DNA from 3 places in the Plantactinospora sp. WMMB334 genome. Region 2 is predicted to be linked to each of the others. Evidence: riboswitches for the same ligand, from Rfam matches in the RefSeq annotation. Region 2 holds a riboswitch; each other region holds the start of a gene.
The links. A riboswitch is a leader RNA that binds a small molecule or an ion and turns the genes downstream of it on or off. The one in region 2 is predicted to bind cyclic di-AMP.
Positions count from the first base shown of each region.

Region 1: linked by a shared signal. The riboswitch ahead of ACN27G_RS22875 (coiled-coil domain-containing protein) and the one ahead of ACN27G_RS31725 (NlpC/P60 family protein) in region 2 are both predicted to bind cyclic di-AMP.
Region 3: linked by a shared signal. The riboswitch ahead of ACN27G_RS26755 (coiled-coil domain-containing protein) and the one ahead of ACN27G_RS31725 (NlpC/P60 family protein) in region 2 are both predicted to bind cyclic di-AMP.

Region 1 covers NZ_JBMHME010000002.1:5,350,920-5,360,786, forward strand. Annotated here, with positions in the region: gene ACN27G_RS22850 (FxsB family cyclophane-forming radical SAM/SPASM peptide maturase) at 1-422, shown strand, start outside; gene ACN27G_RS22855 (HEXXH motif domain-containing protein) at 419-2,242, shown strand; gene ACN27G_RS22860 (MFS transporter) at 2,250-3,497, shown strand; gene ACN27G_RS22865 (hypothetical protein) at 3,647-4,459, opposite strand; gene ACN27G_RS22870 (O-acetyl-ADP-ribose deacetylase) at 4,537-5,064, opposite strand; gene ACN27G_RS22875 (coiled-coil domain-containing protein) at 5,192-6,205, opposite strand; cyclic di-AMP (ydaO/yuaA leader) riboswitch at 6,209-6,342, opposite strand; gene ACN27G_RS22880 (SDR family oxidoreductase) at 6,592-7,620, opposite strand; gene ACN27G_RS22885 (polysaccharide deacetylase family protein) at 7,870-8,649, shown strand; gene ACN27G_RS22890 (glycosyltransferase family 2 protein) at 8,674-9,795, opposite strand.
Region 2 covers NZ_JBMHME010000002.1:7,310,262-7,320,128, forward strand. Annotated here, with positions in the region: gene ACN27G_RS31720 (N-acetylmuramoyl-L-alanine amidase) at 1-1,581, opposite strand, end outside; cyclic di-AMP (ydaO/yuaA leader) riboswitch at 1,849-1,989, shown strand; gene ACN27G_RS31725 (NlpC/P60 family protein) at 2,113-3,045, shown strand; gene dcd (dCTP deaminase) at 3,147-3,725, opposite strand; gene ACN27G_RS31735 (pyridoxamine 5'-phosphate oxidase family protein) at 3,859-4,431, shown strand; gene ACN27G_RS31740 (zinc metalloprotease) at 4,450-5,442, opposite strand; tRNA gene ACN27G_RS31745 (tRNA-Gly) at 5,655-5,728, shown strand; gene ACN27G_RS31750 (DUF433 domain-containing protein) at 5,942-6,169, shown strand; gene ACN27G_RS31755 (DUF5615 family PIN-like protein) at 6,166-6,531, shown strand; gene ACN27G_RS31760 (hypothetical protein) at 6,834-7,430, opposite strand; gene ACN27G_RS31765 (hypothetical protein) at 7,516-7,656, opposite strand; gene ACN27G_RS31770 (VOC family protein) at 7,742-8,452, opposite strand; gene ACN27G_RS31775 (TetR/AcrR family transcriptional regulator) at 8,854-9,453, opposite strand; gene ACN27G_RS31780 (oxidoreductase) at 9,519-9,867, shown strand, end outside.
Region 3 covers NZ_JBMHME010000002.1:6,219,597-6,229,463, forward strand. Annotated here, with positions in the region: gene ACN27G_RS26725 (ferric reductase-like transmembrane domain-containing protein) at 1-1,621, shown strand, start outside; gene ACN27G_RS26730 (FMN-binding protein) at 1,662-2,165, shown strand; gene ACN27G_RS26735 (FAD:protein FMN transferase) at 2,177-3,007, shown strand; gene ACN27G_RS26740 (TIGR04222 domain-containing membrane protein) at 3,105-3,842, opposite strand; gene ACN27G_RS26745 (dienelactone hydrolase family protein) at 3,893-4,564, opposite strand; gene ACN27G_RS26750 (hypothetical protein) at 4,765-4,968, shown strand; cyclic di-AMP (ydaO/yuaA leader) riboswitch at 5,267-5,401, shown strand; gene ACN27G_RS26755 (coiled-coil domain-containing protein) at 5,405-6,433, shown strand; gene ACN27G_RS26760 (glycoside hydrolase family 65 protein) at 6,454-8,829, opposite strand; gene ACN27G_RS26765 (HAD family hydrolase) at 8,882-9,649, opposite strand.

The DNA.
Region 1 (9,867 bases), 2.0 Mb from region 2:
TCGAGGAGATCATGGCGACGATGTTCGGCGCACCGAGCAGGACCGAGATGATCGGTCTGTCGCCGGTGGCGTTGGTGGTCGTGGAGACCGACGGGACGCTGCAACAGGTCGACACCCTCAAGTCGACGGCGCAGGGGGCGGCGAGGACCGGCCTGAACGTCTTCGACGACTCGATGGACGACGTCCTCGGGCATCCGTCGATCGCGGCCCGGCAGCTCGGTCACGCCGGGCTCTCGGGCACCTGTCAGAGCTGCGCCGTGCACCGCATCTGCGGCGGCGGCTACTACCCGCACCGCTACGATCCGGGCAACGGCTTCCTCAACCCCTCGGTCTACTGCGCCGACCTGAAGAAGCTGATCACCCACATCAGGGACACCGTGGCCCGCGACCTCGACACCCCTCCGCCGGGAGCAGCCCGATGACCGGCATGCCGAAGCTCTCCGACGCGCAGGTGGCCGAGCTCGCCGTCGGTGGCGCGACGGCCGGCACCGTCGCCGTACTCCGCGCCGGCCAGGCGGTCAAGACCACCCTGCGGCTGCACCGGCTGCTGACGTCGATCGACGAACGCCATCCCGGCAGCCGGCTGGCGGCCCTGGCCCGGCACCAGTTCGACGCGCTCGCCGACGTCCAGCGCTCCGCCCCGGAGACGGTCCTGGAGCTGCTGACCCATCCGCACGTCGGCGCGTGGGCCGCCCGGTGCCTGCGACGGGTCCGGCAGGGTGCGCCGGCCGACGACGAACTGACCGCCGAGGTCGGCCACCTCGCCGCCGTGGCGGGCGCGGCCGCGATCCGCGCCGGACAGGAGCTGACGATCCCGGTCCCGTCGCGACACGGGTGCGTCGCGCTGCCCTCGCTCGGCGTGGCGCGCGTCGCCGACGCCCCCGACCGCGGTTGGGCGACCCTGGTCTGCGCCGCCGGCGAGGGCGAGGTGGCCGGCGGCGGTACCCCGGTGGCGCTTCCGGCGGATCCGCGAGCCGACGGTCCGGGCTGGACGCCGATCCGCGTACTGCGCAGCGAGGGTCCCGTGCCGCTGGAGGTCCACCTCGACGACCTGGACCCGTTCCGCGACTGCGGGCACCTGCCGGTCGCGGCACGGCTCCGGGCCGAGGAGGCCGAGCGGTTCGCGGTGGCGTTCGACGAGGGCTGGCGGCTGCTCTGCCGGGACCATCCCCGGTACGCCCCGGGACTGGCGGCCGGCCTGCGCTCCCTGGTCCCGATGCGGGACGATCCCCGGCGGCGCAGCTCGGCGGTGACCTCGATGGACGCGTTCGGAGCGGTGGCGCTGACCACCCCGCGTGACGCTCCCGGGCTCGCACTCACGCTCGTCCACGAGTTCCAGCACGGCAAGCTGGGCGCCCTGCTCGACCTGCTACCCCTCTACGAACCCGACGACCGGCCACGCTACTTCGCGCCCTGGCGCGACGACCCCCGGCCGTTCGGCGCCCTGCTACAGGGCATCTACGCCCATCTCGGCGTCACCGACTTCTGGCGGGTCCGGCGCCATCGCGACGACGACCCGGCCGCGCTGGCACACGTGGAGTTCGCCCACTGGCGGGACCAGACCATCGAGGCGACCGCGACCGCCCGCGCCGACGGCCCGCTGACCGAGGCGGGCGGGCGCTTTCTCGCCCTCCTCGACGGGGAGCTCCGGCGGTGGGCGTCGGAGCCGGTCCCACCGGCTCCGCTACGGCTCGCCGAGGCCGCCACCACGGACCGCCGGATCGGCTGGCGGCTCCTGTGGCAGCCCGCTCCCGACGACGTGGACCCGCTGGCCCGGTCCTGGGTCGCCGGCGAGGCCGCACCCCCGGCAGCCGGCGCCGTACGGATCAGCCTGCCCCCTCGGGCCGCGACGCACCGCAGCAACCCCCGTCTCACCCTGCTCTACCTGCTGCTGGCCGAGCCCGGTCGGACGGAGCGGCTCGGCGACGACCCCCAGCGACTGGCGCGGGAGGTGCCCGGCGCCAACCCGGCCGACCTGTGCTACCTGCTGGACCGGCACGAGACCGCGGTGACGGAATACCTGCGCCAGATCGCCGCCGACGGCGGCACCGACTCCGCGTGGAGCGGCCTCGCCCTGGCCTACCGGGAGCAGGCCCCCGCGACGGAGGCCAGCGAGATGCTGATGCAGCATCCGGAACTGGTACGCGCCGTCCACCGACGCGTCGACGAACTCTCCGGCCACCGCCCCGACCCGGTGACGCTGGCCGCCTGGCTGCGGCCCGTCCGCACCACCAGCGGGTGACGCCGTCGTGGTCGCCACCGCTACCGGCGCGCCGGAGCAGGACGAACCAGCCCGCTACCGTGACATCTTCGCGGTGCCGGAGTTCCGGCTGCTGGCCGCCGGGTCGGCGCTGCAACTGACCTTTTCCATGGTGGTCACGCTGACCCTGTCGGTGGTGGTCTACCGGGAGACCCGGTCTCCGCTGCTGGCGGCGCTGGCACTGGCCGCCGGCTTCCTCCCGCATCTCGTGGGCGCGACGTTCCTGCTCGCCATCGCCGACCGGGCCCGCCCGCGCCGGGCCCTGGTCCTGCTGGAACTGCTCCGCGCGGCGGTCGCCGTCGTGCTGGCCCTCGGATACCTACCGGTCTGGGCGATGCTGCTGCTCGTCCTCACCGCCAACGTGCTGGCGCCGGTCAACACGGCGGTCCGGTCGGCGCTCCTGCCCGACCTGCTCGACGGGGACGCGTACGTGCTGGGCAGGTCGGTGATGAACATGATCGCGTCGAGCGCCCAGATCGCCGGGGCGGCCCTCGGCGGCCTGGCGCTCGCCACGGTCGGTCCGAACGGCGCGTTCGTGGCGGTGGCGGCCGGCTGCACGGTCACCGCGGCGGCGTACCGGTTCGGCCTGGCCGAACGGCCGCCCCGGGGACGCGACCAGGGCTCGACCATCCGGCAGACCTGGTCCGTCAACCGGTGGCTACTGCGCAGCCGGACGACCCGGGGACTGCTGCTGGTGCAGTGGCTGCCGCTGGTGCTGGTGGCCGGCGCGGAGGCGCTCTTCGTCCCATACTCCGCCGGCTGGAACGTCCCGTCCGCCGCCGGCCTGCTCTTCGGGGCGGCGGCCGGCGGGATGCTGCTCGGCGACATCGCCGTCGCCCGCTTCCTCGGCCCCCGCAGACGCGAGCAGCTCGCCCTCGCCCTGGCGCTGCTGCTGACCGTCCCGTACCTGGCCTTCGTCCTCCAGCCTGGCCTCTGGCTCAGCGTCGCCGTGGCCGGTTTCGCCAACATCGGCGCCGCCTACCAACTCGGGGTGCAGCGGCGTTTCCTCGACGCCGTCCCGGAGTCCATGCGGGGGCAGGCCCTGGGCCTGGTCCCCACCGGCATCATGGCCATCCAGGGCGTCACCTTCACCCTGGCCGGCTGGCTCGCGCAGCGGTGGAGCCCGCACGTGGTCATGCTCGGCTTCGCGGCCCTCGCCGTCGTCTCGACGCTGGCGCTGGCCGCTCATCTGCTGCCCGATCCGTGGCGTCGCCGGGAGGTCGTGCGACCCGGGTGACGGCCGGCCCCGCCCGCCGCCGACCGAGGTTGCGGGAGGACGCCATGATCGCAGGGGACGGCACTGGCATCGCCGCTTAAGGAGGCATGGATGGTCCTCACCGCTCAGCCCCGACCGCGCCCCCTGCCGAAGCGGGATCGGTCGGGGCCTCAGCTGCGCTTTCGGGGCCCGGTGTCGCCCGTCTCCACCCCGCCGCCGCTCGGTCGCGCCGCGAGGCTGGCGTGCAGCCGGTCCAACTCCGTGGCGGTGCCGATCCCGGCGCGGAACCGGGGATGTGCGACGTACTCGCGGATCGCCGCGGCGAGGAAGTCGGGTTGCACGTTCAGCAGTCCGACCGGTAGCTCCGTGCCACGGGGTGAGCCCGGCCCCGGATGCCAGTCCCGGCGGTGGAGGATGATGCGCGGGCTGACCGGCGCCGGTGCCGGCGGACCATCCGGTGCCAACTCCTCCCAGGCGATGGTGGTGCGCCCCCGCACCCCCCGCAGGGCGATCCCGCCCGGTTCCAGCGCGATGCTCGCCTGCCGGAGAAACGGCATCGCCACCGCCATCCCGAGGACGACGGCGAAGAGCATCGCGTGATAGGTCTCGGACGGCCAGTCGTGGAAGCCCGGCCCCTCCCGGTCGGGCCAGCGGTCCAGCACGACGAGACCTCCGGCGAACCAGAGCATCGCGATCGCCAGCACCCCCTGCGAGCGGGGAAAGGCACCGGCGACGAACCGGCGCGCCGTGGCGTCGACCGTGAACGTGGCGGGACGCAGTTGCGGCGGGGCAACGGTCCGCGCGAAGACGACGAGCGGCACGACCACGCTCGCCACCAGCGCCAGCACGTGGATCAGCAGTCCCAGCTCGGGGGGCTCGATCCGGTCGGTGACCGGTTCCACCCACCGGGTCACCGCGAGCCGGCTCAGGAAGGCGGCGATGCCGAGCGCCAGGGCGGCGCCCCGGACAAGGCTGAACGGCATGCTGCCAGCGTAGCGAGGCCGCTCAATGCCGCCGGCCGCGCCGGTGGGCTCCCGGAACTCGGGCTGCGGCTGGACCATCAGCCGGTCGAGGCGTTCGTCTCCGGCGGGTCGAGCGCCGCCCGCAGCAGCGTCAGGGTCGTCTCGTCGAAGGCGACCAACCTGATCCGCTCCACCTGCGACGGGGTGGAGCGGAGCGTCCCGACCGCGATCCGGGCCGCCCGGTCGGCGGGAAAGCCGTAGACCCCGGTGGCGATGGCCGGGAAGGCGACGCTTCGCGCGCCCAGCTCATCGGCGACCGCCAGGCAGCGGCGATAGCAGGAGGCGAGCACCTCGGCCTCGCCGTACCCGCCACCCCGCCAGACGGGTCCGACGGTGTGGATGACGTGCCGGACGGGCGGGTCGAGGTCGAAGGCGGGCGTCGCCATCGCCTCGCCCGGCGGGCAGGGGGCGATCGCCCCGCCCGCCTCGGCCAGCCGGGGCCCGGCGGCACGGTGGATCGCACCGTCCACACCACCGCCGCCGAGCAGCGACTCGTTGGCGGCGGTGACGATCGCGTCCACCTGCTCCCGGGTGATGTCGCCCCGGACGACGTCGATGACGGCCATCCGCCGATCATGCCAGCCGAGCCGCGCCGCTGTCCCCGGCACCCGGCCGGCCCCGCGCGCCGATCGCCCCGCCACCCGGTGCCCGGGTGACGGGGCGATCGTTCGGAGGTCGGGTGCGACCGCCCGGCTACAGCATCGACACGTGCACGTGGTCGGTGTGGTCGCTCGGGCCGCTGTACGATCTCCAGCCCTCGCCCGGGAACCAGATCTCCCTGTACCAGATCACGTAGAGGATCCCGAGCCGGTCCGAGTTGCGGATCAGGAACGCGGCGAGGTCGTTGCCGTACTTCATCTGGTCGTCGTTGGCGGCCCGGCTGAACCCGGAGTTGCGCAACGACCAGTCACACGCCCGTCCCTTGGGGTGCTCGAAGGGCCCGCCCGGACGGAAGCAGCCGACGAACCTCTTGAAGCCGGCGCGACGTACCTCGTTGTACATGTGCAGGGTCCGGGCGGTGATGCAGCCGCCGGTGGTGGGATCGTCCTTGTTGCACGGCAGCGACGGGAAGCCGTCGTCCATCCCCGGCCCGGGTCGGGCGACCGGAGAAGTGGCCTCCACCAGCCCCTTGTCCGGACGCGACCTGCCACCCACCAGGGCGAGGGCCTTCTGCGCGTCCGTCTGCTGCTTCTTGATGACCTTTTCCTGGGCGGCCTGCTTGGCGACCTCGTCGTCGATGGCCTTCTTGGCCGCGCCGACCTGCTCACGCGCCTCGTTCAGCGACCGGAGCTTGCTGTTGTTGAACAGGTTCAGCTCGTTGAGCGCCGACATCCGCTCGATGAACGAGTCGGTCTCGCCGGCGTTGCCGTTGCCCAACAGCATCGAGATCGCGCTGAGCTTGCCGCTGCGGTAGGACGCGGCCGCGATCTCGCTCGCCTCCGGTGCGAGTGCCGCCAGCCTGGCCTCCGCCTGCCGCAGCTGGGTGCCGAGCTGGGCCTGCCGCTTCTTGGACTTGGCGAGCTCGGCCTTTGCCTCCGCGAGTCGCTTGCCGGCACTGGCGAGCACGTCGCCGAGGAGCGGCGAGTCGGCCTCCTCCTGCGGGGCCGGCTTCGGCGCCGCCGACGCCTCCGACGGGACCACGACCAGTGCTGCGGCGGTGAGCAGTGCCAGGGCAGTCGCCAGCCTTCGGCGTAGGGGTGCCCTCACATGTATCCCTTCCGTCGGCCGCCGACCGGGTTAGCTGACGGGTTCGGGATGGAAGTGGTCCCTACCGCTCTCGCGGATTCACCCCAGGGGTGCGTGGGTCCCCGGCTCGCCGTGCGGCGATTAGGCGGCGATCAGCGCCGGCACCATGCGGTATCCGGCGACTCTGAACGGCAGACAGCATACCCGGTTCCACTTCCGAAATGGCAAGACCAGATTTCCGGTAATAGCGTTGCCGGACAACGACTATCAGTAATCGTGGCGCCTCGGAGGCATCGAAGGGCATCCTTCGTCCGCAGTTATCGACAATCTGCTGTCGGCTATTCACCAACCGCGTAACCTGCGGCGGTGCGAACAGCCGTCCAGGTTGGCCGGTGGTGGTTGCCCGGCTACCGCCGGCGCCAGGGCGCTGTGCCGAAGAGCACACCGGCAACCGCACCCGCCGACAGCAGCCCGGCGGTCAGCACCCTCCGGTGCCGGGACAGCCACAGTTGCGGGCTACGCCCCCGCGACCGCGCGTCGAACGAGCCGTGCGCGCCCTGGTCCGCCTCGCCGCCGTCGTCGACCGGGTGCCAGAGGTTGGTCGGGCGGTCCGGGTCGGTCGGCTGGTCCGTCTGCTGACTGGCGTAGCCGGTCCGGGCCAGGTAGCGGTCGAGCAGCCCGGGTACGAACCGGTTGCCGAGGATGGTGCCGACGGTCGAGGCGCCGACCCAGTACTCCCGCCGCTCCGGATGGTCGGCGGCGTACACGATCGCCCTGGCCGCGACCTCGGGCTGGTAGATCGGTGGCACCGGCTGGGCACGGTTGCGCAGCCGGGACAGCACCCAGTCGAACTGCGGGGTGTTCACCGCCGGCAGCTGCACCATGGTGACCCGCACCGGGCTCCGGTCGTGCAGCAGCTCGCAGCGCAACGACTCGGTGAAACCGACGATGGCGTGCTTCGCCCCGCAGTACGCCGACTGGAGCGGGATCGACCGGTAGGCCAGCGCCGAACCGACCTGGACGATGGTGCCCGTTCCGCGGGGCAGCATCCGGTCGAGTGCGACCCGGGTGCCGTAGACGTAGCCGAGATAGCAGACCTCGGTCACCCGGCGGAACTCCTCCGGGCCGATCTCCTCGAACGGCGCGAAGACCGAGGTGAAGGCGTCGTTGATCCAGAGGTCGATCGGCCCGAGTTCGCTTGTCGCCCGCTCCGCAGCCGCCTCCACCTGGGAGTGCTCCGACACGTCCGTCTCGATCGGCAGCGCGACGCCGCCGTTGGCGCGCACATCCTCGGCCACGGCGTGCAGGCCGGTCTCGCCGCGGGCCAGCAGCGCCAGCCGCATCCCCCGGCGGGCCAGTAACCGGGCCGTCGCCCGGCCCACCCCGGCACTCGCTCCGGTGACCACCGCCACTCGTGCCGCAGGTCGCCCGCGCATCCGTCTCCTCCGTCCTCCGGCCCTCGGCGGGCCGGATCTCGCCGGTGTCGACGGCGCCGGCTACCCCGGCCCGGGCTCCGGCAAACCTCGGCCGACGACCTGCGGCACACCGGACCGGACGGCGGGCGAGCCACGGACCGACGGGCGAGCCACGGACCGACGGGCGATCGGGGCCACCCGTCCGGGTGAGGATGAACGCCGGCCGCCCGGGTAACCGCAGCCGCGATGGTGTGGCGGGTGGAGGAACGGGTGCGTGCCAGCACGGTACCGGCGACGACCGTCGGTGCCGCGCTGGCCGCCCAGGTGGTGCCGGCGGTGACGGTGCTGCCCGGCGTACGGCTGCGGTTCTTTCCCCGGCTGAGCGGGCGCGGCGCCCCCGGCCACGTCGCACTCACCTTCGACGACGGCCCCGACCCGGTCTCCACCCCGCTCTTCGTCGAGGCCCTCGCCGCGCACCGGATCCGCGCGACGTTCTTTCTGCTCGGCTCCATGCTGGCCCGTGCGCCGGAACTCGGCCTGGATATCGCCGCCGCCGGGCACGAGGTGGCGGTGCACGGCTGGGGACACCGCAACCTCCTGCTGCGCGGCCCGCGCGCCACCTACCGCGACCTGGCGCGGACCCACGAGCTGATCGGCGCGGTGACCGGCCGGGTTCCCCGGTTCTTCCGGCCGCCGTACGGGGTGCTCAGCGCCGCCGCGCTGGTCGCCGCCCGCCGGCTGGGCCTGACCCCGGTGCTCTGGACCTGTTGGGGGCGGGACTGGACCCGGTCGGCGACCCGCGCCTCGGTGCTCGACACCCTGCTGGACGGGCTGGGCGGAGGCGGCACGGTGTTGCTGCACGACTCCGACTGCACCTCGGCGCCGGGTGCCTGGCGGGCCAGTCTCGCCGCGCTGCCGTACCTGCTCGACGAGTGCCTGCACCGGGGTTGGCAGGTCGGCCCGCTCGGCGAACACGGCCGGGCCGGACCCGGCCGACCCGGGCCGGTCGCGGTGCGGCGGCGATCGGTCCACCGGCCGGTTCACCACTGACGAACCGGCCCGGCATGCTCGCGGTCAGCCCAGCCGGTCGGTCAGCTTCCCGGAGACCGTACCCGCGGCCCGGCTGCCGGGCACGGTCGGCGCCGCGCCGGGCGGGCCGGCGGTGTGCTGCGCCCCAACCCGCGGATGCCGGACCCGGGCGACCACGCCGAGGTGCGCCCGACGGGCGACCTGGAGCGCGGCGAAGAGCCCGTAGGCGCCGCGACCGAGCAACCGGTGCTTGACCCCGAGCGTGCCACCCGGCGGCTGGTAGCCGGCCGGGGGCAGGTGCGCCCGGTACCGGGTGACGATCTCGGCGAAGAACTCCCGACGCCGCTCCGGCGGCACCCGGCGGGGATGCCCGAGGACCTGCAACAGGTGCCAGATCATCCGCTGGAAGATCAGGTGACGCAGGTCGGCCGGCACCTCCGGATCGGCGTCCAGGCCGGCCAGGACCCGGTCCCAGTGCGCGAAGACCTCGAAGTGCCGTCCACTGACCGTGGCGGTGATCGCCCCCTCCGCACGCTGCCGGTACGCGTAGCAGCAGCGGTCGAGCAGCGTGATCCGCCCGGCGGCGAGCATCAGCGGGAAACTGAACGAGACGTCCTCGTACCAGCCCGGACCGAAGGGTAGGTCCAGGTCGACGAGGAACCGGCGCCGGATCACCTTGTTGCAGGTGATGTGCAGCACCGAGAGCAGGGCGGGCCGCTCCCGCAGGGTGAACGTCTCCGGTGCCGGGCGGCCGGCGGCGACCTGGGCGAGCGACAGGTGCCGGGTGCCGCCGCCCGGGTAGTGCCGGGTGTAGGCGGTGACCAGCAGGTCCGGCCGGGTCCGGGTGAGCCGGTCGGCGACGGCGGCGAGGCTTCCCTCCGGCAGCCAGTCGTCGCCGTCGACGAACCACACGTACTCGCCGGTGGCCCGGGCCAGGCCGGTGTTGCGGGCCGCACCGAGCCCCTGGTTGCGGTCGAGGGTGACCACGACCAGCCGAGGGTCGCGGGCGGCGTACCGGGCCAGGACCGCGGCGCAGCCGTCGGTCGAGGCGTCGTCCACCGCCACCAGCTCCAGATCACGGAAGGACTGGCCGAGGATGGAGTCCAGGCAGTCGGCCAGGTACTCCCGTACCTGGTAGACCGGGACGATCACGCTGAGCAGAGTCACCGTGGGCAACCTCCGGGGAGGACGGAGCCCGAATATAGCGCCCAGTAATCAGAAGGCGCGCAGACAGTAACT
Region 2 (9,867 bases):
CGCGTAGGTCTGCCCGGCGGAGGCCCGCGCCCCGTGGTCGGAGATGTGCATCGTGTTCGGGGTGCCGTCCGGGCGCAGCCCGAGGTCGTTGACGAGCGGTGCGTCGGCGGCTGGTGCGGCGCGCAGGATCACCGACGACGAGCCCCGGGCCGGGCACGGCACGCCGGTCGTCTCGCAGCCGGTGAAGGCCGGCCGGTTGGTGGCGAAGTCCGGGTCGATGGTGACCAGGCCGGCGGCGGGGATGCCGATGCCCCGGAACGGCGCCCGGAGCAGGTCGAAGTAGTGCGACCAGTCCCAGTACGGGCCCGGGTCCCAGTGCATGCCGCGCACGTTCGCCGGCAGGATGCCGGGGACGTTGTCGTGCCCGATGATGTGGTCGCGGTCGAGCGGGATGTCGTAGCGGTCGGCGAGGTAGCGGACCAGCTTGGCCGAGGTCCGGTACATCGCCTCGGTGTACCAGGTGCCCTGGGCGGCGAAGCCCTCGTGTTCGAGGCCGATCGCCTTCGCGTTGACGTACCAGTTGCCGGCGTGCCAGGCGACGTCGGCGCCCCTGACGTGCTGCGCGATGTGCCCGTCGGCGGAGCGGAGCGTGTAGTGCCAGCTCACGTAGGTGGGATCCTGGACGAGCCGCAGCGTGGTGTCGTAGCTGCCCTCGGTGTCGTGGATGACGATGTATTCGACCTTCTGCCGGGCCGGCCGGTCGGAGAGGTCGTGGTTGCCGTAGTCGCCGTCCCCGAACGCCTCGTAGGGGGCCGGGATCCACTCGCAGGAGATGCCGCGCGGGCACTCCAGCCCGTCCGGGCGGGGCCGGCCGGGCAGGCCGAGCCGGTCCAGCCAGGAGCGCTGCGGGACGGTCCCGGGCCGGGCGGGGAGGCTGATCCGGTGGCCGTCGTCGGTGGTCCGGGTGGCGCCGTCGGCGATGGTCCGGTACACCTCGTCGGCGAAGGCCGCCGCGGCGTCCGCGTGGTCGCTGCCGGCGTACCGGGCCACCGCGCCGTACCAGGCCGCCGGGTCGCTGGCCCGCCCCGTCGGCCCGGCCAGCGATGTCTGGTACGACGCCAGCAGCGCCGCCCCGCCCCGGATGTTCGCCTCCGGTTCGGCGCGCAGCCTCGCCCGGTCGACCTCGGTCAGCGCGGCGGCGGAGTCCAGGGTCTGCCCGCCGGGCGGCGCGGCACCGCTCCCGCCGACGCGCGGCCCGGTGGCCGTGCTGGCCGGCCGGGCCGGGGTGCTTGCCGGGCGGGCGGGGCGGGCCGGGTCGCCGCGCCGGTCCTCGCCGTGCTCGGGATGTTCCGCCGGTCCGCCGGCCAGCCCGGCGACGTCGGTGAGGTGCATCGGGCCGTACCCGCCGCTGGTGCTCGGCGTGCCGGCGTTCGTGTCCCAGCGGGACTCCAGATAGGAGACGCCGAGCAGCACGCTCTCCGGTACGCCGAACTCGGCGGCCGCGGCGGCGTACTCCCGTTGCCGGTCCTCCGGCGGTGCGGCGGTGGCGGGCGCGGTGCCGGCCGGCAGCAGCGCGGCGACGCCGGCCACGGCGGTGCTGAGCGCGATTTTCCTGCTCAGTGCTGTTGTGGTGCGACGCATGGAACCTCCCAGAGCCGGGGGTGGGCTTGATGATCACCCTCCACCCGACACCCGCCGGCGGTCAATACATGCCGAGCAAGGTCATCACTATGTAGAAAGTTTTCATCCATACCGAGAGTGTTCGGGAGGTTCCAGCGGTCCGCACCATCCGCGACCGGTCTGACACGAAACGAATCGATCCGGATCGTGGGTTGCGTTTGGATAACACCCTTCTCTAAGGTTGGGGACCGTCGAACCGACGGCAGGTCGCCCAGCCCGGGCGGCGACGGTTCGACACCGCCGAATCGTCACAGAGAGCGAGCCGGGGACCCGGGCACCATGGGGTGAATCCGCGTCGCACGCGGAAGGGCGACAATCTTCCCGCCCGAACCCGTCAGCTAACCCGGTAGGCGGGCTACGGAAGAAGGAGTACGGACCCCGGTGGCTCCCCCTGCCCCACCGCGGTCGCCATCCCTCCGGCCGGCATCTCGCGCCGGAGCCGGGACGGCGAAGCCGCACACTCGAAGGTCCATTCTCGCCATCGCACTCACCGTGCTCGCCAGCGCCGCCGTGCTCTTCACCGGCACGACGCCGGCGCTCGCCGAGCCGTCGGTGGCCGAGATCGAAGAGCAGATCGACGTCGCCTGGCGCAAGCTGGAGCCGGTCATCGAGAAGCACAACTCCACCCGCCAGGACCTGACCGCGAAGAAGAAGCAGGCCGCCGCCCTGCAGAAGAAGATCGCCCCGCTCCAGTCGCGGATCGACGCCGCGATGGACCGGGTCAGCGACTTCGCCGTGCAGGCGTACAAGGGCGACAAGGCCTCGACCTTCAACGCGCTGCTCAGCAACAAGTCCCCGGCCGCGCTCGTCGGCCAGCTCTCGGTGCTCGACCAGTTCGCCCGGCAGCAGCAGCGCGAGGTGCAGGCGGTCGTCGACCTCAAGAACAAGTTGGCCGCCCAGAAGGCTCCGCTGGACCGGCTCGTCAGCCAGCTCACCAAGACCGAGAAGGAGCTGGCGGCGAAGAAGAAGGAGATCGACGCCGAGATCGACAAGCTCCAGGAGCTGCGGATCAAGGCGTACGGGAACGGCTCCGCCGGTCCGCTGCGGCCCGCACCCTGCCCGTCGACCTACCCGGGTGGCGGGGCCGGCAAGGCGGTCAAGTTCGCCTGCGCCCAGATCGGCAAGCCGTACAGCTGGGGCGCGGCAGGCCCCGGGGCGTACGACTGCTCCGGCCTGACCCTCGCCGCCTGGCGGCAGGGCGGTGTGTCGCTGCCGCACAACGCCCGTGCGCAACGCGGGCAGACGTCCCGGATCAGCCGCTCCGCGCTGCGCCCCGGCGACCTGGTCTTCTACTACGCCGACCTCAGCCACGTCGGCATGTACGTCGGCGACGGCTGGATCGTGCACGCCTCCCGGGCCGGTGAACCGATCAAGATGAAGCGGATGGACGACGGCCAGATCCACAGCTTCGGCAGACCCGGCTGAGTCACCCGACCGTTCCTACGGCAGAGCCCCCGTCGCACCCGCGACGGGGGCTCTGCCGTGTCGTTCCCGTTCCGTTCGCGTCCAGCCGCGCCGGGCCGGCCTCAGCGGGTCGGCCAGGTGCGCCAGTTCTGCCAGGAGCGGCTCGGGGTGGGGCCGCGCTGCCCCTGGTAGCGGGAGCCGTAGACGGCGGACCCGTACGGATGGGCGGAGGGCGAGGAGAGCCGGAAGATGCAGAGTTGACCGATCTTCATCCCCGGCCAGAGCCGGATCGGCAGGTTCGCCACGTTCGACAGCTCCAGGGTCACGTGGCCGGAGAACCCGGGGTCGATGAAGCCCGCGGTCGAGTGGGTGAGCAGGCCGAGCCGGCCCAGGCTGGACTTGCCCTCCAGGCGCGCGGCGAGATGGTCGCCGACGGAGATCACCTCCAGGGTGGAGGCGAGCACGAACTCGCCCGGGTGCAGCACGAACGGTTCGCCGTCCGGCACCTCGACCAGCGAGGTCAGGTCGTCCTGCTGCGCGGCCGGGTCGATGTGCGTGTAGAGGTGGTTGTTGAAGACCCGGAAGAGCCGGTCCAGGCGTACGTCGATGCTGGACGGCTGCACCAGCGCGGGTTCGAACGGCTCCAGCCCGAGCCGTCCCGCCTTGATCTCGATCACCAGGTCGTGGTCGGAGAGCAGCACCGTGCCACCTTAGCGAGTGGCGGGAAGCTCACCGGCCGCGACCTCGCGCAAGGGTGGGATCAGGGTCGGGTCCGGTCCGGTTCGGGCCCGGTCCGGGGTAGGTGATCGAACATGTGTTCGATAGAATGTCCGCATGGCATCCTGGTCCGAATTCGCCTCCGACGAGCCCCGCCTCGCCGACGCGATCCGCGTCCTCATCCAGCAGTACGGGCCGGGTCTCGGCTACCTCGCGACCGTGCGCGCCGACGGTGGGCCGCGGGTGCACCCGGTCTCGCCGGTCATCACCGACGAGGGGCTCTTCTGCTTCGTCGTCGACTCCCCGAAGCGGCGCGACCTGGAGCGTGACGGGCGCTACGCCCTGCACTCGTTCCCGCCCGAAGACAGCGACGACGAGGCGTACGTCGCCGGCCGGGCCCGACCGGTGACCGACCGGGCCCGGGTGGAGCAGCTCGCCGGCAACCTGCGGGCCGCGCCCCAGGTCGACTGGCGGCTCTTCGAGTTCACCGTCGACGTGGCGATGGTGGCCCGGCACGGCAGCAACGGCGCCACCCCGCTCGCCGGTGAGCGCTCCGAACGACCCGCGGTGCAGGTCTGGCTCGACCCGGCCGGTGCCCTCACCGGCCCCGCTGCCGAAGGCACCGCCACCGCGGCACGGCGGCGCGGCCGTCGCCGCACCGCCGAATCCGAGCCGGTCCCGACCCCCTGACCCGTCCCGTCCCGCCGCCTACGGCTCCCGGAACGCCTTCCACGCCTTGAGCATCCGGAACACCTGGCCGTACGTGAACTCGTACATGCACGCGTCGACCGAATAGTCCATGAAATTGTGGATCGGGTCGAGGCCGGATCTGGCGGGGCAGGAGTCGCGCCGCTCCGGGCAGCCGAAGGCGGGCTCCGCCTCGGCGGCGGTGTCGACCACCTGGTCGCCCTGGCCGTCGCAGCCATCCTGGAAGGTGTGGTAGAGGTTCAGCCAGTGCCCCACCTCGTGCGTGGCGGTGTCCCCAGCGTTGTAGGGCGTGGCCGTCCCGCCCGGCAGCGACTCGCCGAGCACCACCACCCCGTCGTACGGGTCGAGGTCCTGCTTCGGAAAGGTGGCCCAGCCGAGCAGTTCCTCGTCCAGCAGTCCGGTGTAGACGTTCAGGGTGTGCTTGCCGCCGACCCGCAGCGCCCGCTTCATCTGCGCCTCGGCCGGGCTCTCCGGCACGATCGGATACCAGGCCGGATTGACGACCCGGTTGACCTGCCTGAGCTTGAACCGGAACGGTGTCCAGGCGCCGCCGGTGCGCCCGCCGAACGAGTCGTTCAGCACCTTGAGCTGTGCCTCGATCAGCGCCAGCGGGATGTCGCCGTCGGCCCGGGTGCGCCGCTCGGCGATGACGTGGAACACCACGTCGATGCTGATCCCGACCTTCCCGTGCGGTACGCCGAGCGGTGCGACACCGACCCGCCGGGCGTACGCCGAGTCGACCGCCCGGTCCTGCTCGGCCGCCTCGGCCGCGGTCAGCTCGTTCGGCTCGGCCGCGTGCGGGGCACCGGGCCTCGCCTTCGCGTGCGCGTTCGCGTGCGGATGACCGGCGGTGTTGCCGGCGCATCCCGGGTCCACGGCCCCGGCCGACCCGAGCGGCGCCGCCACCACCGGACCGGGTCCGAGCAGCAGGACGAGAAAGACACTCGCCACGCCGGTCGAACGCGACGACCATCGCAGTCCACGGAACGCCATTGCCTCACCCTTTGCCTTCACAGAGTGGCGCCGCGATAACGCAGAGCCATAGTTGCAGGTGGGGCGGACGTTACCTGTCGTTGTCCCTGTTGCAAACGAAGCGGCACGGCGTGGTCCCCGACCCGCTCCGACCGGGTGACAGGGCAGCCGTGGGCGTAGGCGGGGAGGGTGAGTGCATGATCGGATCCGACCAGGTACAGTGGGGTCCGCTCGCGGGTGTAGTTCAATGGCAGAACATCAGCTTCCCAAGCTGACAGTGCGGGTTCGATTCCCGTCACCCGCTCCACCGACAAGGGCTCAACTGTAAAGTCGATTCTCCGATACCGGGCCCTTGTCATTTTTGACCTTCAAGGCAGCCGTGCGCCTGCCTTGTTCCGACGGAATCCGGGAGCCGGGTCGGTGGAGGCACCTGGCGTCGGGCTCCGTCGATCCTCGCACTGCTGGCCTGTCGAGCGCCTGTTACTGGCGAGCGGCCCCGTGGACAGGACATCATGGGTGTATGAACGACAGGATCTCCATCGACCATCGGATCATGGGTGGCGTGCCGTGTGTCGCCGGGACCCGCATCCCCGTGGCGACAGTGATCGGGCTGCTGGGCCAGGGCTACAGCGTCAGTGAGGTGGTCGAGGAGCACCCCACCTTGACCAAGGACGACGTTCTGGCGGCTCTGCGCTTCGCCGCACGGGCGGTCGACGAGCGAGAACTGCCGTTGAAGCTGTCCGCATGAGGTTCCTGGTCGACGAGTGTCTGTCGATCAGGGTCGCTGCCCTCCTCGTGGCGGCCGGGCACGACGCCATTCATGTCGTTGACTGCGGTCTGGCCGGAGAGCCGGACGAGCGGGTGCTTGGCAAGGCGGTCGGTGACGGACGGATCCTGCTCTCCGCCGACACGGACTTCGGCGAGATCCTGGCCCGGTCCGGGGAGGGCACGCCCAGCGTGGTCCTGTTCCGGCGCTCCGATCGATCGGCGGCGTCCTTGGCGTCGATCCTCGTTGCGAACATCCCCGAGGTTGCGGACGATCTGGCGAAGGGTGCGTTCGTGGTTCTGACCGATGAGCGGCTCCGAATCCGTCCTCTACCGTTCAAGTAGGGGCGAGCGGACCCGGTCGTGCCATTCGGGCAGGACAATCAGGACCAGTCCAGGCCGCTGGGATCAGCCGTGACCAGGTGCCGAGGCCCTGCGACGGCGGATCTTCGGCGATTCCCGAGCTGACAGCGCGGGTTCGATTCCCGTCACCCGCTCCAGGAAAATCCCGGTCAGGTCAGGCGGGAGGCCGACCAGGGCTTTCCCTATCACTATCGCGCACGTGAGGCCGCCTGGCGGACCAATCAGCGGTTCCTCGACGGTGATGGCTGGGGCGCGCCGCCGGGTGGTGGCACGCCCCCAGCAGGTCAGGCGAGCTGCTTGGCCCGGGTGGTGGTCACCGTCGCGGTGCCGTCGGCGGACAGGCCGGAGATCAGGTACGCCCGGTAGGTGCCGTTCGGCAGCACGGTCCACAGGTCCGGCGTGCCGTCGGTGTTGATGTCGGCGGCCCACAGCGTGCTGATCGTGACGCCGGTGTTCCAGTTCGCTGCTACCCGGTACTGAATGTGTGTCAGCGTGCCGGTGCCGTCGCCGTTGTCGAGCATGGTGACCCCGGTCCACAGGTACAGGTCGCCGGTGGTGGCGTTGCGTAGGAAGAGCGCGAGGCCGGACGCGATCTCCGTGCTGGCGATGCTCCAGTCCTGCCAGTCGTAGCCGCCCGTCGGGGTGGGGTTGGTCAGCGTGGTGGTGCCGAAGTAACCGCCTGGGATGCCCCAGTTGGGGTGGTAGTCGAGGCGGTACCCGTTGGTGGCGTCACCGGAGATGCCAATCAGGTCTGGAAGGCCGTTGTCGAGTCCATCAGCGACGTATCCGTTGACCAGCGTCAGCGGCGAGTTGCCGTTGGCGTCCAGGAGCCGATCCCGGGAGATGACCGCCACGGTGCCGCTGCCGTATGGGTTGGGCATCGTGCCGTCGCCGGCGCCCCTGATGACCAGGCCGCCGCCGGCGTGGACCCCGCCCGGGTAGTAGACGAGAAAGTCCTCTTCGGTCTCACCGAAGAAGCGGCCGGTGATGGGAGGAGCGGGTCGTGGCAGTGGCCTGGGCGGGCAGGGCCGGGGCGAGCGCGGTCAGCGCGAGCGCCACGGGCGCGGTCCAGACGAGCATGCGATGGGAGTTGAAGGAAGCGTTCATGGATCTCCTCGTGCCGTGAGTCTCCGGTCGGAGACGACTGAATGGCGGCAATCGCCGCCTCGATCAGTCCGTGCGTGTGGGCAGGCTATCGGGGCGGCAGTACCCAGAACTCGTTGCCGTCGGGGTCGGCGAGCGCCACGGAGCCGGGTTCGCCGCGGGCGGTGTCGATGCGTGTCGCGCCGAGGGAGACCAGCCGCTCAACCTCTGCCTGCTGATCGGCGCCAACATCCGGTACGAGGTGGAAATGCACTCGATCTCTGCCGGTCTTCGGCATCAGCGGTGGACCACCCCACGCGATTTTCGGGCCGCCCTTCGGCGACTGGATCGCGGTCTCCTGGTCCTGGTCCCAGACCAGCGGCCACTGCAGCGCCCTGCTCCAGAAGTATCCGACCTCCTGCGTGCCGTCGCAGGAGAGTGCCCCGACGAACCCGCACCCGGCCAGGAACGTGTTTCCCGGCTCGATGACGCAGAACTCGTTGCCCTCGGGGTCGGCGAGCACCACGTGACCCTCCTCCGGGCGCTGCCCCACGTCGACGTGCGCTGCGCCGAGCTCCAGCGCCCTGGCCACCGTCCGCTGCTGGTCATCCAGGGAGGCGCTCGTCAGCTCGAAGTGCGCACGGTTCTGGCCGACCTTCGGCTCGTCGGTCGGCACGAAGCGGATCCGGAACCCGGTGTCGTTGTCGGGCAGCAGCGTGGCGCCGTCGGACTGCTCCCGGCCCAGCAGCCCGGACCAGAACCGTGCGAGTCGCAGCGGTTGGCGCGCGAGGAGACAGACCGCGAAGAGGTGAGAAGTCACTCGTGTGTTCTACGGCTGAGTAGGCGTCATCCGCATCCGAGTTTTGCGGCGGGCCTGACTCCGGGATGCACGACTGGTCTGGGCGTACCGCTGTCTGGCCGTTGGGCTCTTTTTCGGTCTGTTGTCCTTGCCTCGGCGCTTGTTCGTCTCCCGCCGCTGACTGTTGCGTTGCTCGCTGTCGCAGCCGTGGCGACGGCCGGGGGCGTGGCCCTCGGCTGGACGGGCATGATCAGGATGTGGGCCGACCAGTTGATGCCGCGTGGCGGGACCGCCCGACACCGGGCCCTGACACGAGGGCTGTGGCGGGACGTGCTCGGTCCCCTGTCCCGGATCGGCGTAGGTGGTCGCCGACGGCAACGGTGACGGCGAGGGCCGAGGAGGCCGGCGTCCCGTCTCTGCCGTCAGGCCGGGCGTGCTCCGCGTACGAACTGCTCGACTGCGGTCTCCACGAGGCCGTCGAGCAGCTCTGGTCTGACCATGTCGCCGTTCGTCAGCGTGGCGATGCCCTGCATCGTGGCGAAGAGCACGATCCCCACCCGTTCGGGGTCCCCCTCGACGAGTTCCCCGGCCGCCTGCCCCTGCTTGATCAGGTCGTACATCAGGTCGAACGCCGGGTCGGCCGCCGCCACCAGCCGGTCGGCGCCCGGTCGGTGCTTGCTGGTGAACATCAGTTCGAGCAGTGCCGCGTCCTCGGTGGCGAACCGGATGTACGCCGCCACGGTGGCCCGCAGGCGCGCCAGGAAGCCGTCCCCCGCCTCGGTGTACGCCGCGCGCAGTTGCGTGTGCAGCCGCTCGAAGCCCGCCTCGGCCAAGGCGTCCAGCAGGGCCTGCCGGTCCGGGAAGTGGCGCCGTGGCGCGGCGTGGCTGACGCCGATCTCCCGGGCCAGTTCGCGCAGGGAGAGTTGCTCCTCGCCGTGCGCGCGCAGGCTGCGTTCGGCGGCGGCGAGCAGGGCCGACCGGAGTTGTCCGTGGTGGTAGGGCCGCTGGTGGGCTTCGGGCACGACCGGATTCTACCGAACCTGTGTTGCCGTTGACGACATTGTTGTCGGCGCCTACATTGGTACTCATGGTTGCATTCTCCTTGGCGGACATACCCACCATGACGGGCCGCACCGTCGTCGTCACCGGTGCGAACAGCGGCATCGGCCGGGCCGCCGCCCGTGCGCTCGCCGTGCGGGGAGCACGCGTCGTGCTGGCGGTGCGGGACATCGACAAGGGCCGCGAGGCCGCCACGACGATGGCCGGGGACACCGAGGTGCGCCGGCTCGACCTCGCCGACCTCGCCTCGGTACGCGAGTTCGCCGACGGGCTGGACGAGCCCGTCGACGTGCTCGTCAACAACGCCGGCCTGATGATCCCGCCGCTGGGCCGCACCGCCGACGGCTTCGAGCTGCAGTTCGGCACCAACCACCTCG
Region 3 (9,867 bases), 1.1 Mb from region 2:
CCGCGGACGGGACCGCGAAGCGTACGACGACGACTACGACCGATACCGCCGCCCGGCCGAGCCGGCACGCACGGACGACGCCTGGTCGGCTCCGGCGGACGACACCTGGTCGGCTCCGGCACGTGACCGCCAGTCGGAGCGCGACGGCGAGCCGGGGCGCGACCGGGAGCCCAGGCGCGGCCGCCAGTCGGGGCGCGACCACGAGTCGTGGTCGTACGCCGACGAGGCGCCCGCGTACCGGCCCAACCCGATCAGCGGGGCGGCGGAGGCGGCCCGGCACCGGGAGACCGCCGAGGTCGAGCCCTACGACCGCAGCGGCCGGCTCTTCTTCCACATCGTCTTCTGGTCGGCGCTGGCCACCAGCGTCGAGCTCTGGTGGCTGAACACCCCGGACGGTTCGATCCGGACCACCGCCGACATCCTGATCGCCGGTGGCCGGCTGACCGGCATGGTCGGCGGCTTCCTGCTGCTCGCCCAGGTACTGCTGATGAGCCGGGTAGGCTGGCTGGAGCGCTGGATCGGCGCGCACTCGCTGCTGATCTGGCACCGGGAGCTCGGCGCCTTCCTGCTGCTCGCCATCCTGGCGCATGCCGGACTGATCGCGGTCGGCTACAGCAAGCTCACCAACACCCCGATCGTCGAGGGCACCTGGACGCTGCTGAGCACGTACGAAGACATGATCAGCGCGACGGTGGCCACCGGCATCCTGGTCGGCATCGCGCTGCTCGCCATCCGGGCGATCCGCCGGATGATGAACTACGAGCTCTGGTACTACCTGCACCTGAGCACCTATCTGGTGCTGCTCTTCAGCTACGGTCACCAGTTCGCCACCGGCCGGGAGCTGTCGAAGCCCGGTTTCGGGCAGTACTTCTGGGCCGGTCTCTACATCTTCGTCGTCGCCTGTGTCCTCTGGGGACGGATCATCTCGCCGATCGCCTTCAACCTGCGGCACCGGCTGCGCGTCGAGGACGTGGTGCCGGAGGCGTACGAGATGGTGTCGATCTACATCTCCGGCAACCGTCTCGACGAGCTGGACGCCCGGGCCGGGCAGTACTTCCGGTGGCGGTTCCTCACCAAGGGCTGCTGGTGGCAGGCGCACCCCTTCTCGCTCTCGGCCGCGCCGAACGAGCAGTGGCTGCGGCTGACCGTCAAGGTGGTCGGCGACCACACCGAGTCACTCCAGTATCTGGAGCCCGGCACCCGGATCTTCGCCGAGGGGCCGTCCGGGGTCTTCACCGCCGACCGGGCGATCCGGCCCCGCGCGCTGCTCATCGCCGGTGGCAGCGGCATCGCACCGATCCGGGCGCTGCTGGAGGACCTGCCCGAACAGACCGTGGTGATCTACCGCTCCCGGAGCGAGGAGGAGCTGCTCTTCCGCGACGAGCTGGACTTCCTGGCCCGCTCCCGCAACGCCCAGGTCTGGTACGTCATCGGCTCGCGCGACGACCCGGCCCCCCGGCACCTCTTCACCGCGAAGGGCATGCGCGAACTGGTGCCGGACGTGCGTCGCCGGGACGTCTACCTCTGCGGGCCGCCCGGCCTGGTCGACGTCTCGATGCGGACGATGCGCAAGCTCCGCGTCCCGCGCCGGCAACTCCACCTCGACCCGTTCGAATTCTGAGCCCGGACCCCGCCACCACCCCGCAACGGAGGTAACCCTCGTGCGCCGCGCCGCCTTCGCCGTCCTCGGCACCGCCATCGGCACCAGCCTGCTGATCGGTGCCAAGCTCGGCACCTCGACCGCCGACCCCGGCACCCAGGTGGCGCTGGAGGAGGAGACCGGCGACGCCGCCGGCCCGACACCGGAGGCCAAGGCCCCGGCCGGGAAGAAGACCAGCGCGCCACCGGCGAAGAAGCCCGCGGCCAAGCCGCCGGCGGGTGGGCTGAAGGACGGCACCTTCGCCGGGGCGGCCGCCAACTACGACTACGGCGCCATCAAGGTGACCATCACGGTCTCCGGCGGCAAGATCACGGAGGCCGACGCCACCTATCCCGACGAGGACCCGACCAGCATCGGCATCAACGAGGACGCGATCCCGAAGCTGCGCCAGCAGACGCTGGCGGCGACCAGCGCCAGCAAGGTGAACACCGTCTCCGGGGCGAGCCTGACCAGCGCGGCGTACAAGGCGTCGCTGCAGTCGGCGCTCGACAAGGCGAAGGCCTGAGGTCGAGGCCGATGGGTACCACCGGGCTGCGTCGGGTCGAGCAGATCATGGGTACGCCGATCAGCGTGCAGCTCACCGATCCGCTGCCGCCCCGGCGCCTGGCGGCGCTGGCCGAGCAGACGTTCGACTGGTTCCGTGAGGTGGACGAGCGGTTCAGCACCTACAGGGAGAACAGCGAGGTCAACCGCTTCCACCGGGGCGAGCTCGCCATCGGGGACTGCTCCGCCGACCTGCGGCTGGTGGTCGAGGCCTGTGCCGACCTGTGGCGGGAGACCGACGGCTACTTCGACGCGTACGCCACCGGCCGGTTCGACCCGTCCGGCTACGTCAAGGGCTGGTCGGTGCAGGTGGCGTCGGACCGGCTTTTGGCCGCCGGCTGCCGGTCGCACTGGATCAACGCGGGTGGGGACATCCGGGCCCGGGGTGGACCCCGTCCCGGTGAGCCGTGGCGGATCGGCATCCGGCACCCCTGGCAGGACGACAAGATCTGCTGGACGCTCGGCGGGAACGACTTCGCGATCGCCACCTCCGGCACGTACGAGCGGGGCTTCCACGTGATCGACCCGTACCGGGGTGCGCCGGCCACCGCACTCACCTCGGTCACCGTGGTCGGCACCGATCTCGGCCGCACCGACGCGTACGCGACGGCCGGGGTGGCGATGGGGCAGTCCGGGCTGCGCTGGCTGGCCGAGCTGCCGGCGCACGAGGTCGGCATCATCACCTCCGACGAGCTCTGCTACCGCACGGACGGCTTCCCGGTGCTGCCCCTCGACCCGACATCGGGGCTGCCGGCACCGCCCCACTCCGACATCACCGACCAGCCCGCGCCCCGGCTCAGCTGACCGGCCGACCGGCGTCACGGCGACCGGCGTCACCGCGTCACGGCAGGCCGCGTCACGGCAGGCCGCGTCACGGCAGGCCGCGTCACGGCAGGCCGCGTCACGGCAGGCCGCCGCCGACCTCGCCGGCCCCGGCCACCGGAGGACCGTCCAGCCGCGAGTCGCCGAGGAACAGCAGCCGGCAACCGCCGCCGAGCAGCCCGCTGTCCCGGGCGAACTGCGCGGGCAGCACCGTGCGCAGCCCGTCCTGGCCGTAGAGCGCGACCATCAGCCCAGGGTCGCGCGCCGATCCGCCGCCCGCCGGCGGAGTACCCCTGGCGCCGGAGGGTGCGACCGGCAACGGATGCTCGCGGCGGGCGGCCCGGAGCAGGCGATCACCGGCCAGAGTCCGGCGGGGCAGGAACCAGCCGGCGATCCCGACGAACGCCAGCACCACCACCAGGCCGACCTGGACACCGAGCAGATCGGCCGCGACCAGCCGGGCGATCACCATCGGCAGGGCGAGCACCAGCACGGCCGGCAGCAGGAACCGGCGCCAGGCCGGGCGGAGCAGCCCGAGCCCGATCAGGCTCTCGCGCTGCGCGGCCAGGGTCTGCCGGACCCTGCGCTGGTTGGCCACCTCGCGCGGTGCCATCGAGCCGTAGAGCGCGCCGAACAGCGCCCGCTCCAGGGGCTCGGCACGCACCGGGACCGGCCCGGCCCGGTGCAACCCGCCGGGCCGGTCGACGACGACGCCACCCCGACCGTGCAGCAGTACCAGTCCGGTACGCACCGCACCCCAGCTACCACCGCTGAGATAGCCGAGGTCCGTCGCGCTCAGATCACGGTGCGCCGCCATACCGTCGAGTATGGACAGCCCATGCACGCCGGCAACGCCGGCCGGGAGGGTCAGCCGGGCAGGTGGCTGACGAACCAGTCCGCCGCCTCCCGGGCTACCTGTTGCAGGGTGCCCGGTTCCTCGAAGAGGTGGCTGGCGCCCGGCACCACCCGCAGCTCGGCCCCGGCGTCGAGGTCGGCGAGTGCCCGGTTGTTGAGCCGCAGCACCTCGTCGTCGAGCCCGCCGACCAGCAACAGCGTCTCGGCCCGTACCCGGCGCAGGTCGGCGCCGGCCAGGTCCGGGCGACCGCCCCGGGAGACGACCGCGTACACCTGGTCGGGGCGTTGCACGGCGGCGGAGAGCGCGGCGGCGGCGCCGGTGCTGGCCCCGAAGAGCCCGATCGGCAACCGCCCGGCCGGCTCGCCGTCCGCCAGCCACTCGCCGTCCGCCAGCCAGTCGACGATGCCGACGAGGCGCCCGGTGAGCAGGCCGATGTCGAAGCGCAGCTCCCCGGTCCGGTCGTCGATCTCCTCCTCGGCCCCGGTCAGCAGGTCGACCAGGAGGGTGGCCAGCGCGCTCCGGTTCAGCGCCTCGGCCACCATCCGGTTGCGCGGGCTGTGCCGGGAACTGCCGCTGCCGTGCGCGAAGAGGACGATCCCGCGCGCACCGGCCGGCACGACCAGATCACCGACGAGTCGTACGTTTCCAGCCGGGATCGTGGTCTCGGTCGTCCGGGCATCCATCCGACTACCTCCCCTGGTGGTCCCCGCCTGTCTGTCGGCCTTACCCGCCGATGCCGCCTCAACCACCACCTGCCGGACCCCATCTCCGGCTCCGCCCCGGCGGTCGGGTTTGCCGGTGCACAGCCGGGGAAGGCCACCGCAGCGCCTGATTGAGCACCGGGACGGGCACCGCCCCGGCCGGTAGACGACGGAGGGACCTCATGGCCCGAGAGAAATCCGGCAAGGGGAAGTCCGGCTCGGCCCGGGGCGACGACGCGGGGCAGCAGAACCCCGACCGGAGCGAGTGGGCGGACGAGGCGGCCAAGGCGAGGTCGCTCGACGACCCCCGCCGGATGCCGCCGCGCGACGCGGCCGGGATGCCCTCCAGCGGAGACCGCTACTCCAGGGACCCGCGCGACCAGTAAACCGTCTGCCACCAGCCAGAACTGGTCCACGACCATGATCAGGGAGTGTGTGGCTCGCCCACCCGGGCCAAACGCTCCCTGATCAACGCCGCGAGCTGCACACGCCGGCCGCGAGGCTGGGGTGGGCGCCGTCGTGGCAGTATCCGGATCGCCGCCGCACGACCGCCGGACCGACCTCGCGCCGCAGGTTCCCCGAGGGCAGAATTTCCACGCCGGAACGTCCCGAATCCACCGAACCGGCCCGGTTGATCAGGTAGTCTGACCCCGGTTTCGCCCGGTGGCGCACCCCTCCGCGCCGGCGTTACCGCCGCCGAGTCACCCGAACGGGTGAGCCGGGGACCCAGGTAGTTGGGGTGAGTCCGCAACCGCGGTAGGGGCCTTGTTCCGTCCCCGAACCCGTCAGCTAACCCGGTAGGCGGGCGACGGAGGGACATGCATGACGGGATCCACACGCCAGCGGATACCGCTGGCCCTGGCCCTGATCGCCGCGTTCGGCGCGCTCGGCGGAGCATCGCTCCAGCCCGGCGCGGCAGAGGCGGACAGCCCTGCCGTGCTCGGCGACGAGGGCGACACGCCGCTCTTACGCGACGTACTCGAATCGACCGGTCGCGGCTATCTGCAGGCCAAGAGCGCGCTGGCCAGCACCCAGGCCCGGCAGACGAGGATCGCCGCCGAGCTGCGCCGGGTCGAGGCGCGGATCACGGAGTTGCGGCCCCGGGTCGAGCAGGTGGCCCGGGCGGCGTACCGGACCGGCCGGATCGGCCCGGTGATGGTGCTGCTGCACAGCGGCTCGGCGGACGAGTTGCTGGAGCGGGCCCGCGGGCTGGAGGCGGTGGCCATGCGGGACAACGAGGTGCTCCGCGCACTGCGCCAGGCCCGGGAGCGGGCCGCGCGGGCGAAACTGGCGCTGGACGCCGAGGTCGCCGAGGAGCGCCGGCAACTCGCCATCATGCTGCGGCAGAAGCGGGCGGCCGAGCGGGCGCTGGCCCAGGTCGGCGGCGCCTCCACCGGAGGCTTCGTCGCGGCCACCTCACCGGTGGCCCGGCCCGCGCCACGCGGCGCCGACGGCGGCTGGCCGGCACAGTCCTGTGCCAGGCCCGACCCGACCACCTCGGGCTGCGTCACCGCACGCACCCTGCACGCGTACTCGGAGGCGCGGCGCGCCGGCTTCACCCGCTACACCTCGTGCTACCGCCCCGGCGGCCCGTACGAGCACCCGAAGGGACGCGCCTGCGACTTCTCCGCCGAGGCGGGCGGCTTCCGGGGTGACGCCACCGGCCGGAACCGGACGTACGGCAACAACCTCGCCGCGTTCTTCGTCCGCAACGCCGACAAGCTCGGTGTGCTCTACGTGATCTGGTACCGGCAGATCTGGCTTCCGACGACGGGCTGGAAGTCGTACAGCGGGGCGCACGGCGACCCGTCCAGCGACCACACCAACCACGTCCACCTGTCGCTGGTCTAGTCAGTCCATCGCTCGTCTGGTCAGCTCGGCTCGCTTTCCGGGGCACGCCGGACCGGCGCCCGGCCCGCCGGTTGGGCCGGCTGCGGCCGCGAGGCGTGGACCGGAGGGATCGGCCGGGTGACCGCCTCCAGGCAGGTCACCTGGACCTTCTCGCCGTGGTGCAGCAGCTCCAGGGTGTCGTCCGGCTCGCCGTCACGCAGCGAGTACGTCGCCTCGCCCGCCCGGACGTCCACCCGCAGGTGCACGCCCCGGTAGCGGAGCGAGAACTCCAGCCGGTTGATCCGGCTCGGCAGCCGGGGTGTGAAGGAGAGCGTCGGGGTGTGGTCCCGCATCCCGCCGAAGCCGGCGACCAGGGCGATCCAGGCGCCGGCCAGCGACGCGACGTGCACGCCGTCCCGGGTGTTCTGGTTGAGGTCGTGCAGGTCCATCAGGGCCGCCTCGCCCAGATAGTCGTGCGCGAGCTCGAGGTGCCCGACCTCGGCCGCCAGCACCGCCTGGGTGCAGGCCGACAGCGACGAGTCGCGGACCGTCCGCCGCTCGTAGTAGGCGAAGTTCGCCGCCTTCTCCTCGTCGGTGAAGGCGTCGCCCCGCCAGTGCATGGCCAGCACCAGGTCGGCCTGCTTGAGCACCTGCTTGCGGTAGAGGTCGAAGTAGGGATAGTTGAGCAGCAGCGGATACTGCTCCGGCGGGGTGTTCGCGAAGTCCCACTCCTGATAGCGGGTGAAGCCCTCCACCTGCGGGTGCACGCCCAGCTCCGCGTCGTACGGGACGTGCATGTCGTGCGCGGCGTCCCGCCAGGCGGCCATCTCCTCCTCGTCGACGCCGAGCTTCCACGCCTCCGCGCTGTGCCGGGCGGCGGCGTCGGCGGCGGCGAGCAGGTTCCGCTGGGCCATCAGGTTGGTGTAGACGTTGTCGTTCTTGACCGCGGTGTACTCGTCCGGCCCGGTCACGCCGTCCAGGTGGAACCGGCCGTGCCGGTCGTGGTGCCCGAGCGAGCGCCACAGCCGGGCGGTCTCCACCAGCAGTTCCAGCCCGATCTCGCGCTCGAACTGCTCGTCCTCGGTCGCCTGCACGTAGCGGCGCACCGCGTCGGCGATGTCGGCGGCGATGTGGAATCCGGCGGTGCCGGCCGGCCAGTACGCCGAGGTCTCCTGGCCCCGGATGGTCCGCCACGGGAAGGCGGCGCCGCGCAGTCCCAGCGTCCTGGCCCGCTCCTGGGCCAGGTGCAGGGTGGAGTGCCGCCAGCGCAGCGCCGAGGCGACCGCCGAGGGCAGCGTGTAGGTCAGCACCGGTAGCACGAACGTCTCGGTGTCCCAGAACGCGTGCCCGTCGTACCCCGGACCGGTCAACCCCTTCGCCGCGATCGGCCGCAGTTCGGCGCGGGCGCCGGCCTGGAGCACGTGGAAGAGGCCGAACCGGACCGCCTGCTGCACTTCCGGGTCGCCCTCGACCTGCACGTCGGAGTCGTCCCAGAAGGTGTCGAGGTAGCCGCGCTGCTCCGCGCAGAGCCCGTCCCAGCCGGAGAACCTGGCGCCGGCCAGCGCCGCCGCCACCTGGTCGCGCAGGGCCGGGCGGGACCGGCGGCTCGACCAGCCGTACGCGATGTACTTGACGATCCGGAGCTGCTCACCCGGCTTGATCACGGAAGTGACCGTGGTCCGCGCCCAGTCCTCGTACGCCTCGGTGCCGACCAGTTTGCGCTCGGGCCCGTGCACCTCGTGGCTCATCGAGACGGCCACCCGCAGCCCGCTCGCCTTGGTGCGGTGGATCAGCAGCGCACCGTCGCCGTGCAGCAGGTGCTCCTCGGCCTGCAACGGCGACTCCAGCACCGCCGCCACCCGGGGGTCCCGGCTCTGCGTCGGAAGCTGCTCGTTGGCGACCAGCTCCGACTGGATGATCAGCCGCATCGGACCGTCCACCGGCTCGACCCGGTATTCGATCGCCGCCACCGAGCGCTGGGTGAAGGAGACCATCCGGGTGCTGCAGATCCGCACCGTACGCCCGGCCGGCGAGCGCCACTCGACCGAGCGTTGCAGGGTGCCGGCGCGCAGGTCGAGCACCCGCTCGTGGCTGAGCAGTTCGCCGTAGCGCACGTCGAAGGGCTCGTCGTCGACGAGCAGCCGGATCGGCTTGCCGTTGGTGACGTTGACGATGGTCTGGCCGGATTCGGGGAAGCCGTACCCGGCCTCGGCGTACGGCAGCGGCCGCAGCTCGTAGAAGGAGTTCAGGTACGTCCCCGGCAGCCCGTGCGGCTCGCCCTCGTCCAGGTTGCCGCGCAGCCCGATGTGCCCGTTGGAGAGTGCGAACACCGATTCGGACTGGGCGAGTACGTCGAGGTCGAGCCGGGTCTCCCGGACGTGCCACGGCTCGACGGGGTACGCCCGTTCCCGGATCATCGGCCCCTCCTCGCGGTCGGGCAGGTCCTCACGGTCGGGCGGCTCGGTGTGGTCACCGGAGCACCTCCGGGCCGGTGTCGACTCCGGTGAGCAGTTCGGAGAGGTCGCTGACCACGATGTCGGCGCCGTGTTCGCGCAGCTCGTCCGCCTGCCCCACCCGGTCGACGCCGATCACGTAGCCGAAGTCGCCGGCCCGGCCGGCGGCCACGCCGGCAAGCGCGTCCTCGAAGACCGCGGCCTGGTCGGGACGGACCCCGAGCAGCTCCGCCCCGGCCAGGAAGGTGTCCGGGTGGGGCTTGCCGCGCAGCCCGCGCTCCCGGGCCACCACGCCGTCGATCCGGGCCTCGACCAGGGGTTCGAGGCCCGCCGCCGCGACGACGTCACCGGCGTTGGCGCTGGCCGAGACGACGACGCGGCGCAGTCCGGCCGCGCGGGAGGCGTGCAGGTAGTCCACCGATCCCTGGTAGGGCAGCACACCGTCGGTGTGGATCCGGTGCAGCAGCAGGACGTTCTTGCGGTTGCCGACCCCGTGCACGGTGTCGGCGCTCGGCGGATCGTCCAGGTCACCTTCCGGCAGGACGATCTGCCGGGAGGCGAGGAAGGTCCGCACGCCGTCGGCCCTGGGACGGCCGTCGACGTACCGGTTGTAGTCGTCACCCGGGTCGAACGGCCGGAACGGCTCGCCGGTCGCCTCGGCTCTTCGCCGGAGAAACTCGTCGAAGGTCTCCGCCCAGGCGGCATTGTGCACCCGGGCGGTCTGGGTCAACACACCGTCGAGGTCGAATAGACACGCGGTCACGTGCGCGGGTAGGCCCAACACGCCTAACAACCTAACCGGGTTACCACGTCCCGGCACGGTTTCGCCTTCGGCCACGCCGGATGCGTAGGGAGGGACCTCGCCGGTCTCGCCGGTACTGACTCAGGGACGCCGGGCGTGTCCCTGGGCGTGGCCGGTGGGATCCGGATCCGGGCGGGGTGGCGGCAAATGGGTTGCCGTCGGGCGGACGCCTCTGCTGTCCTGGCCAGGACCACACCGCT